Regions from separate parts of the Bacteroides hominis genome, predicted to be linked through region 1. Evidence: riboswitches for the same ligand, from Rfam matches in the RefSeq annotation. Region 1 holds a riboswitch; each other region holds the start of a gene.
The links. A riboswitch is a leader RNA that binds a small molecule or an ion and turns the genes downstream of it on or off. The one in region 1 is predicted to bind cobalamin.

Region 1 (3,188 bases):
TAGCTGTGTCCCGGATGGAAGCGTTTGCTCTGGAAACGTCCGTTGATGTTGATGTTCAGCAGATAGTCATCCCAGGAATGGCTGTAATTCCCCGCTACGGTTCCTGTATGGCGTACCGAGCGTTCGATGTTACCCCACACACCGTCCACACTTTTACCACGTGCATAAGCGAAAGCATAGTTTCCATTCAGGCTGAAGCCTGCACCGAGGTTGCTTGCTGCATTTATTTCAAAGCCACGGATAACACCCTTGTCGAGATTGCCGTAGAGTTTGTAATTGGAGAGTTTTTTGGCTTCGGCATCTGTCAGGTTGAAGTCTTTCTGAGCTTTTGCACGAAGTTCTTCACCATTGGGTAAGTCTTTGAGGGGACTGGTGGTTGCGTTAATCATACCATTAATGTAATTCAGATAGCCCGTAACAGATACATTCAGACGGTTCGTGTTATATTCCAGATTGATGGAGTAGTAGTTACTGTGTTCTGCTTTCAGGTCTTTGTTACCTTGGGTAATGGTATTTCCTCCTGATTTTACGAGATAATAATATAATTCATCCAAACCAGGAGCACGGTAACCGGTAGAGTATGTACCACGGATATTGAAAGCCCCCACGGAATACATCAGAGCTACTTTTGGAGTGAAACGTCCCCCGGCAAGTTCGTGATAATCGTAACGCACACCGGCAATACCTTTGAGGCAGTTCCATAATTTAATTTCGTGTTGTGCATAAGCAGAGGCCGTATAGATTGCTTTATCAACATTAGCACTGGGACGGTCCAGGCTTTCCGAACGGTAGTCTACTCCGAATACCGTCATGTTGTCTTTCGCAAAGTTGAAGATACCTTTCAGTTCGGCATCATAGAAGTGCTGCCGTTTTGTTTTTGTATAATCACCAATTGCAATATTTTTTTTAGTGTCATCAACCAGGTACTTGTAGTTCTGCATATAATTGTCGTTTATCAGGTCGAGTTGGATAGAAGACCGTTTATTGATTTTATAGCGTCCGCCTACACCGAAGTTATACGATTCGTAATGCAGGTCATATTTTGAACCTCCATCGATACTTTTATCGTATACAGGGCGATCTGTTAATTTCCAGTAGTAACCTCCATTAGCATAGAAAGAGAACTTCTCAGTCGGTTGGAAAGTGAACTTTTGATTTACTAAATTGGAGTGGAAGCCATTGGATGTAGGCGATACGGTGGGAATAGTTGATACTGCTCCTGTTTTACTATCTGTTACGTATGCTAAGTCACTGTTTCTCCACCCTGCGCTTTGTTCATGTTTATAGGAGGTATACGAACCGAACTTTTCAGTAGCGATGTCCGCATTTACCATTTGTGTCAGTTGGCGGTGATCTTCATATCGGGTGGTAGAAGTTACCTGCATCAGTTCTTTCGGTTCATTGGTGATGATGTTGATTACACCTGCAATGGCATCAGAACCATAAAGTGATGAACCTGCGCCGTCAAGCACCTCGATGCGTTTCACGCGGCTCATGTCGATGCGTGAGAGGTCGATATTGTTCGCTGTGTCCCCTATCAGTTTTCGGCCATTAATCAAGATGAGTACATATTTGTTGGAGAGGCCGTTCATCATCAGGTAAGAACCCATTGAATTGGTAGAGAATGAAAGGGAAGGAACGAGCATGGTCATTGCCTGCTGAAAGTCTGTGATACCGGCTTTCTTTATTTCGTTGGCAGTTACTACTTCCACCGGAGCCGGTGTGTTTTTCAGTCTTTGGTGTGTACCGGTACCTGTCACAACTACAGGGTTCAGGTCCACAGTCATCTCTTTGTCTTTGCCTGTTGCGTGTTGCTGTGCAAACGCACCCACCGCTGCACATCCTCCCAAGAGAATGGTCAGTAAGCATCTTTTGTCCATTGATGTTTTTGAATAATGTGTTAATAAACGGCCTTCCTGACCCCGGGACGGCACTGTTATCTATGTCTGCTCGGCAGGTTTCCTGACTATCCCTTTTTTAGAAAGCAACCTTCCCGCCTTGCCTTCCGGCATCGACAGTGGTATGTGTAGAAATGCTTTCCTTTCCTCCTTTGAACAGAATGCGGAGTATATGGGCATCACAGTAGCGGGCACTGTTCCGGATTCTCACCGGATTCCCTTTTATGCATCGAACGGAATGCTTCGACTGCATCACCTAAGCGGGAGCAAAGATATACATTTATTAGTTTATATAGAAATAAATTAAAGAATATACTTATTTATAGGTATATCGGAGAAGTGAAGCCTTTTATATTGGGAAAGGCGGATGTCTTTTAGTCAAAAGGACGTGGTTTACTGCTTATTTGTAGCAGAAAGAAGGGATTTACTCTGTTTTTAAAACAAGGGAAGAATTCTATATGTGTGAAATAGAAAAGTAGTCCGCATAAATATGGCATTAGTATACGATATCCGGACTGTTTTGTGATTAAATATACTTTGGATGATCAGAGATGATCGATTTCTTGCCTTTAGGAAGTTAATATTGTCTTTATATGAAGTTAACATCGTATTCGGAGGAAGTTAACATTGCGTTCAGAGGAAGTTAACATTGTATCCGGGTGAGGTCAACACTCTAAAAAGAGGCACTAAAAGCTCTGTTTCTTATGCTGGTTGACTCCGTCTCGATGCTCGGCCGGATTAATCGTTTGGATTGTAATATCAGTTATTTATATGCTTTATGCTACAAAATGCAGTGGATATATTTTAATTTGCTTGGAAGATATGTTCACGAATGTTCTTTTGTTTTTGGAGAATTGTAAATACGGCGCTTTTTCCGGAGAGGCCTGGGACAGACTCCGAAAAATGCGCTACAAGCCACATAGAAAATACAAGATGACAGAATGTCAAAATGTCAATGATGGAAGATGCTGAATGGAAGCAGGAAAGCGGTGCGAAACAAGATTTGGATAAAATGAAAGGTTGCATCATGTCTCTCTTTCCTATCTTTTTTGTACTTTTGCGCCCGATTTAAAAAAGTGAGCATTATGACTACAAATGAATCTTTGATTTCCATATCCAAGTTCATTGCCGGATATTCGGCCCATCTGATGGGAGCAGGTGTGCACACCTCACGTGTCATCCGTAACTCGAAGCGTATCGGAGAAGCCTATGGGGTGGATGTGAAGTTGAGTGTTTTTCATAAAAACATTATCCTGACCATTATTGATAACGAAACGCGTGAGGCTTGTA
Region 2 (3,188 bases), 590 kb from region 1:
TCAAACAAAGTTGAAGTTCGTGGTGCTGTGTACCGTGCCGGCGTATATCAATTGGACGATAGTATCACGGGAACTGTCAGGCAGTTGATCAGCAGAGCAGAAGGACTTCGGGGAGATGCTTTTCTCAACAGGGCTTTGTTGAGACGTGAGCATGAAGACCTAACACATGAAATGATCCCGGTCGATTTGAAAAGAATGATGGCTGGCGCAGTCTCCGACCTACGTTTACAGAAAAATGATGTTCTTTATATCTCGAGTGTGAAAGACATTGAGAAAGAAGGTACTTTATCTATCTATGGTGATATAAGGAATCCGGGAGATTTCCCTTATGTTAAAAATACGTCCATACAGGATTTGATTGTAAAAGCGGGAGGATTGCTGGAATCTGCTTCTATGGTCCGGATCGATGTCTCGCGGCGGATTAGAGATCCTAAAAGTATATCATCTTCCACTGTTATCGGAAAAAGCTTTACGGTTGAACTTAAAAACGGGCTGGTGATGGGGGAGGATAAAGGATTTGAACTGGAACCCTATGATATCGTTTTCATTCGCCGAAGTCCGGGATATCGTAAACAGGCCAATGTAACAGTTAAAGGCGAAGTGGCCTTCACCGGTAATTATACATTAATCCAAAGTAATGAGAGGCTGAGTAGTCTGATAGCAAGAGCCGGCGGACTATCGAAAGAAGCTTATGTAAAAGGAGCGCGTCTGATACGCAGAATGACGGCGGATGAAATGCGTCAGAAAAAGGATGTGCTACGTTTGTCGGTCAGAGGAAGTGAAAAGGCTTCTGTATCTCCGGTTACTCTGGAAGCCTCTTCCACTTATCCGGTAGGCATAGAACTTGAGAAAGCATTGGTAAATCCAGGCTCTGACGAAGATATGGTTTTGCGCGAAGGAGATGTACTTTTCGTTCCTAAATATGTCAGCACGGTAACAATCAATGGAGCTGTGATGTATCCTAATACGATACTTTATCAGAAGGGGAGCAGTCTTAGTTATTACATTGAGCAGGCAGGTGGATTTGGAAACCGGGCACTGAAGCGGCGTGTTTATGTAATATATATGAATGGTATGGTTTCTCGTCTGAAAAGGAGAATGGGCAATGCAATTGAACCCGGATGTGAAATAATAGTGCCAAGCAAAAAGGGCAGGAAAAAAACTGTGGCGGCGGACGTTACAGGGATGAATACTTCCATCGCCTCTATTGCCGCAATGGTGGCTGCTATGGTTGGTATGACAAAGTAATGTTCATAATAAAAAGAGTAATCCGACAGCTTTTTGTACCCTTAAGATTAAATAAGGAGGCAACTTATAACAGAGTTAGTGGAAAAAATGTCAGTCAGTAACAAAGAAAAGGGACAATCAGCCTAAAACAAATTAACGGTATACGTAATTCTTTCCATCTTGCGCACTAAGATGTATATCTTGCGTGCTAAGATGTGCATCTTGGCTGCTGAGATATACATCTCGGCTACTGAGATGAACTTTAATTGCCTTCTCAGTTAGAATGGATAATCTGTGCATAATACATCTTATGGCAACTTTTTTTAACTACGGAATTATTTGTATATTACTGAAGTCTTTCGTTATTTTGTGGCGAATTGGTTCACTTATGCTTTTCTGCATAAGTGATTAAAAGGGAATCGGGTGTAAATCCCGGACAGTCCCGCTGCTGTGAAACTCCGGTAGACTTACCGATACTAAACTTATTGCCACTGCATTGCCCAAGTAGATGAGGAGAAGTGTGGGAAGGCATCGGAAAGGAGGAGTCAGTCAGAAGACCTGCCATTCATCAAAGGCTGTTTCTACTCGGGGGGTAGGGAAACGGTGCGAAACGATAAAATAATTCATTTCAAGAACATTTCATGCAAATAATCAAGAGGAATGGGGCAACGGAACCATATAATAGAGAAAAGATAGCCGTTGCGATACGGAAGAGTTTTGCCAGTACCGGAAGAGAAGTACCGGACGAAACCGTTTACACAATTGTAGATGAAGTAGAACTCTTTTTGTGTGATGAAGTACACCGTAGCGTGGAACAGATTCAAGATGAGGTAGAACGTGGTTTGATGGAACATGGCTTTTATGCCGAAGCTAAAAACTATATACTTTATCGTTGGCAACGTACGGAACGGAGAAAAGCTTTTAACCATATTGTCAGCAGTATAGGTTCTGAAGCGTTGGCTGACACATTGAAAGATATTCAAAAGGATTTTGTTGCCAATGAATATAGTTTGGTGATACTGGCAGAGAAGTTTGTAAACCTCTGCAAAACCGATATGACAGCTGAAGAGAGGTTGACGACTCTTATTAAGGCTGCCGTAGAGCTTACTACGCAAGAGGCGCCTGACTGGGAATTTATTGCTGCCCGTTTGTTTAATTTTCAGTTGACGCAGAAGTTAAAGGTACAGGCAGAAATTGCCGGTATTTATTCTTTTTATGACAAGCTGCGCTATTTGACGGATGAAGGTTTGTATGGTGACTATATCCTGAGCGCTTATTCTCCACGAGAAATAGAAGTGGCTGCCGGGTTTATGTGTCCCGAACGTGATAAACTTTTCAATTATTCGGGATTGGATCTTCTCGCGAAACGTTATCTTATCCGTACGCACTCACATGAACCAATGGAATCGGTACAAGAAATGTATTTGGGGATTGCGCTTCATTTGGGTATGTCCGAAAAGTGTGATAGATTGCAGTGGGTAAAGAAGTTCTATGATATGCTGAGTCGGTTAGAAGTAACCATGGCAACCCCTACACTGTCCAATGCCCGCAAGCCTTATCACCAGTTATCCAGTTGTTTTATTGATACAGTGCCCGATAGCCTGGAGGGGATTTATCGCAGTATCGATAATTTTGCCATGGTCAGTAAGTTTGGCGGAGGAATGGGAATGTATTTTGGTAAGGTGCGTGCGGCAGGAGGAAATATACGAGGGTTTAAGGGAGTGGCAGGCGGAGTGATACGCTGGATGAAACTGGTAAATGACACTGCCGTAGCTGTCGACCAACTGGGTATGCGTCAGGGAGCTGTAGCAGTATATCTGGATGTCTGGCACAAAGATTTGCCCGAATTCCTGCAACTCCGCACCAATAATGGAGACGACCGGATGAAGGCACATGATATCTTTCCTGCCGTATGCTATCCTGATTTGTTCTGGCGTATGGCAAAGGAAGACCTGAATCAG
Region 3 (3,188 bases), 1.0 Mb from region 1:
AGGGCTTGAACGACGCGCTGACGTACGGAGAGAGTTTCCGTCGGTTGGCTGCGGCGCTGCCTTGGCGCACCTCCTCGTTGATGACCGTTGCCAGTACCGAGGCCGAAGCGGTCAACCAGTCGTTGACGTATTTTCCGGCAAAGGCCGTCAACCACGAATAGCGGGTAGGATACGCAAAATCTTTCAGGTTCGCGTTCAGCCGGTTGATGCTTGCGTCTGTCGAAAGCGAAAATGAGAGGTTGCTGAGCACCCGGTAGAGCGCCGAAGCCGAGAGGTAATACTCTTGTTGATAATAACTGTTTTCCGTTTTGCCTTCCGAACCTTTATAATCAGGATCGAGGTAACGTTGATAGCTCCAGTTCCACTTAGCTGAAGTCTGGAAAACCCATTGGCGGTTGAACTCCTTCTTATATTGGCTTTGCACGAAGACATTCTTGTCCCAGAGGTGCTGTGAAGAGTAGTCGTAATAATAAGTGGTGGCATTGGGCAGTCCGCGGGACGACTGATAATAGTAGGCTTTCAGCCGCCATTGTTCCGTATCCGAAAAGTTGCCGAACAATCCCGCTTCGGCACGGAGGTTTTTCACTTCCGTGTTTTTCCGTTTCTCGCGCGAGCTCAGGTCATTGTTTTCGCCATAATGCAATGTGAAAGGGTAGTGCCCATCAGCCGACATCCACTCGCCGTTGGCGGAGAGCACCCATTTCCGACTCAGTTTCTGTTCGATCAGGAGAGACGGATTGACCAGTCCCCACGAACCCGTTTTGAACGAGGCGCTCAGGTTGGTACGCCGGTTGTCTTTGAATTGCGGTGTCAGCGTCTGTATGTTCAGTATCCCGGCGGAAGCGAAAAACCTTGCGGGCTGAAAGATATTATCACTCTGTCCGTTGCTGAGCGAGAGGCGGTCTACATTGTCCAGTGAGAAGCGTCCGATGTCGATCTGCCCCGTCTGGCAGTCACTGATTGTTATTCCGTCATATCCCACGGCGGTATGCTCGGCTCCGAGGCTTCGCAATGAAACGGTTTTCAGTCCGCCAATGCCGCCGTAGTCTTTCACCGTAACTCCGGCAAAGTGCTTCACGGCATCCGATACTTGCAATACGTTGAGGCTTTTGAGTTCTTCTTTAGAGAACACTTGGGTGGGAGCCATCGCTCTTACTTCGCGGGTGTGGTAAGCTTCGGCAACGGTTACTTCGGGGATTGAATAAATACGGGCGGTATCTACTTTCTGCTGTTGGGCGAAAAGTGAAACGGTAAGCCCCTGGCAGCAACAGAAAGCAACACAGACGTGTAGTAGCTTAGGCAATCTAAATATATTCATCTTCGTTTTTTTACTGTTAAAATGTCCGGACGAAGTCACTTCGGCCGGACATACTAAATAAACTTGGCAGAGTTTATTATCATAACTTACTTTCTCTGAATCAGAGTGATGAATGAAATGACGGATGGAATAATTCCGGCTCATTAGACTCAACGCTTTTTCCTCGAAAGCAATGAAATAGATGCACAGGCAGGTCTTCTGACTCGTTTCTGTTGATAAGCGCCTTCCCAGGAAAACGTTTCCCAGTGGCAAGTGGTGGTTGCTTACAACAATCTGATGTGAAACTTACAGCAGCGGGACTGTTCAGGATTTGCACCTGATTCCCTTTTAATTGCATCCCCGGTACACGGAGAATACAAACCAATGCACTGCAAAGATAAAAAGAATATTAGAAATAGCATAATAATTTGTGATTATTCGTTATGCATTGCGGAACGGACGGAGCAACATCGGACAGGTCGTCCGGATAGTGTCAGGCGGCACATTGGAATGACTTAGATAGGCGATGCCATTTATCTTGATTCCGGAGGGTTATGATGGCAGAATGATGGTTAATCAGCCTTTTGACTGACACACTCTTTCTTTAAAACGGATGAACCGGAGGGAAAACAAGGGGAAAGCCGGCCTTTTCTGTTCCGAAAGCCGGGCTTTGGGTGGATTAGAGCCGGGGTTTTGCGGAAAAGCAGTAAGCATTCACTCCAAAAGACGGTTACATTTCCCCCGAAAGAAGTAAGCATTTTCCGAAAATGCTTACTTCTTTTTCAAATATCTCTATATGTTATGCTCCATTACATATATTGTTATGAAAACCGGGGCTTATAGCTCCGGATTTTGCTCCGGTTGCTCACCCGATATGATCGTTCCGGAAGTGTCGGAAAGAGATGGTTTCAAGGTTAAAACCTGCTTTATGGACGGAACACTTTCCGGTCTCTTTCTTTCGGTAAGCAAAAGTAGGAAATTACGGGCAAAGAGATAATCGGTAAATCGAATTGGAGACGTTTTTGAGAGGCGTATCGTGCGTCGGGCCGAAAGAATGGAAAATAGAGAGGTCGGATTATCATTCTGTCAAAATGATAATCCGACCTTCTTCACATCTTTGGGGCAAATGCTCCGTTCCGGTATGTTTTTCTTAACCGCGCTCTGCCAGATATTGCTCTACCTTTTGCAGGGTGGCGTCTTTCAACAATACGGTTTTGTTCTTATCCAGTAAGTAGAGGGTGGGAATAGCCCTCAGGTCATACAGGTTTTTGTTTTTGATGACCAGCTCCTTATCGTATCCGTTGGTCCATTCTTTCGCGAAATCGCTCCGGTGCTTTTTCCATTCATCCAGTTCTTCATCCGGATAGAGAGACAGCACCTTCAGCTTCTTGTCGGCTATGAACCCGTTGATGACCGGAGAACTCTTTAGCCCTTCTATCATCTCAGAGCAGGCGTGGCAGCCGGGATTGTTGATAAACAGTAACGTGTATTCCGCCGGGAACTGATAAAGCGTACCCTTTGCACCCGAATCCAGTGTATAGGTGAAGTTGAGGGCTTTTGTGCCCAACCGGTTCTTTTGTGCCAGTTCCAGCCGCGCCTGCGGACGTATCTTTTCCGTTTCATTCAGCATGGGGGAGGCTGTCAGAGCTTCCAGCACGGGGATGTAAAGCTCCTCGTTACGCATAGGCGAGTTAGGGTCGTAGAGATATTTATCGGCCAGTTCCGCAAAGAAGTCCAGCATCTTTTTGTTTTTCCCGGCCCGGCCGATCGTCTCTTTTATGGCAGTTTGCGCGTCGGACAAGGGCACATGTTCCAACAAATCGCAATAATCCACCCAAGCCTGTTCGGCAACGTCGATCTGACTGACGTAGGTGGTGTCTGTAAAGTCAAA

Region 2: another riboswitch for cobalamin. It lies ahead of R3O62_RS13610 (ribonucleoside-diphosphate reductase subunit alpha); the one in region 1 lies ahead of R3O62_RS16245 (TonB-dependent receptor plug domain-containing protein).
Region 3: another riboswitch for cobalamin. It lies ahead of R3O62_RS11910 (TonB-dependent receptor plug domain-containing protein); the one in region 1 lies ahead of R3O62_RS16245 (TonB-dependent receptor plug domain-containing protein).

The regions. Positions count from the first base shown of each region.
Region 1 covers NZ_CP178829.1:3,858,270-3,861,457, reverse strand. The annotation lists gene R3O62_RS16245 (TonB-dependent receptor plug domain-containing protein) at 1-1,880, opposite strand, end outside; cobalamin riboswitch at 1,935-2,173, opposite strand; gene R3O62_RS16240 (threonine/serine exporter family protein) at 2,984-3,188, shown strand, end outside.
Region 2 covers NZ_CP178829.1:3,265,126-3,268,313, forward strand. The annotation lists gene R3O62_RS13605 (SLBB domain-containing protein) at 1-1,248, shown strand, start outside; cobalamin riboswitch at 1,589-1,808, shown strand; gene R3O62_RS13610 (ribonucleoside-diphosphate reductase subunit alpha) at 1,869-3,188, shown strand, end outside.
Region 3 covers NZ_CP178829.1:2,836,455-2,839,642, forward strand. The annotation lists gene R3O62_RS11910 (TonB-dependent receptor plug domain-containing protein) at 1-1,318, opposite strand, end outside; cobalamin riboswitch at 1,489-1,698, opposite strand; gene R3O62_RS11915 (DUF5106 domain-containing protein) at 2,448-3,188, opposite strand, start outside.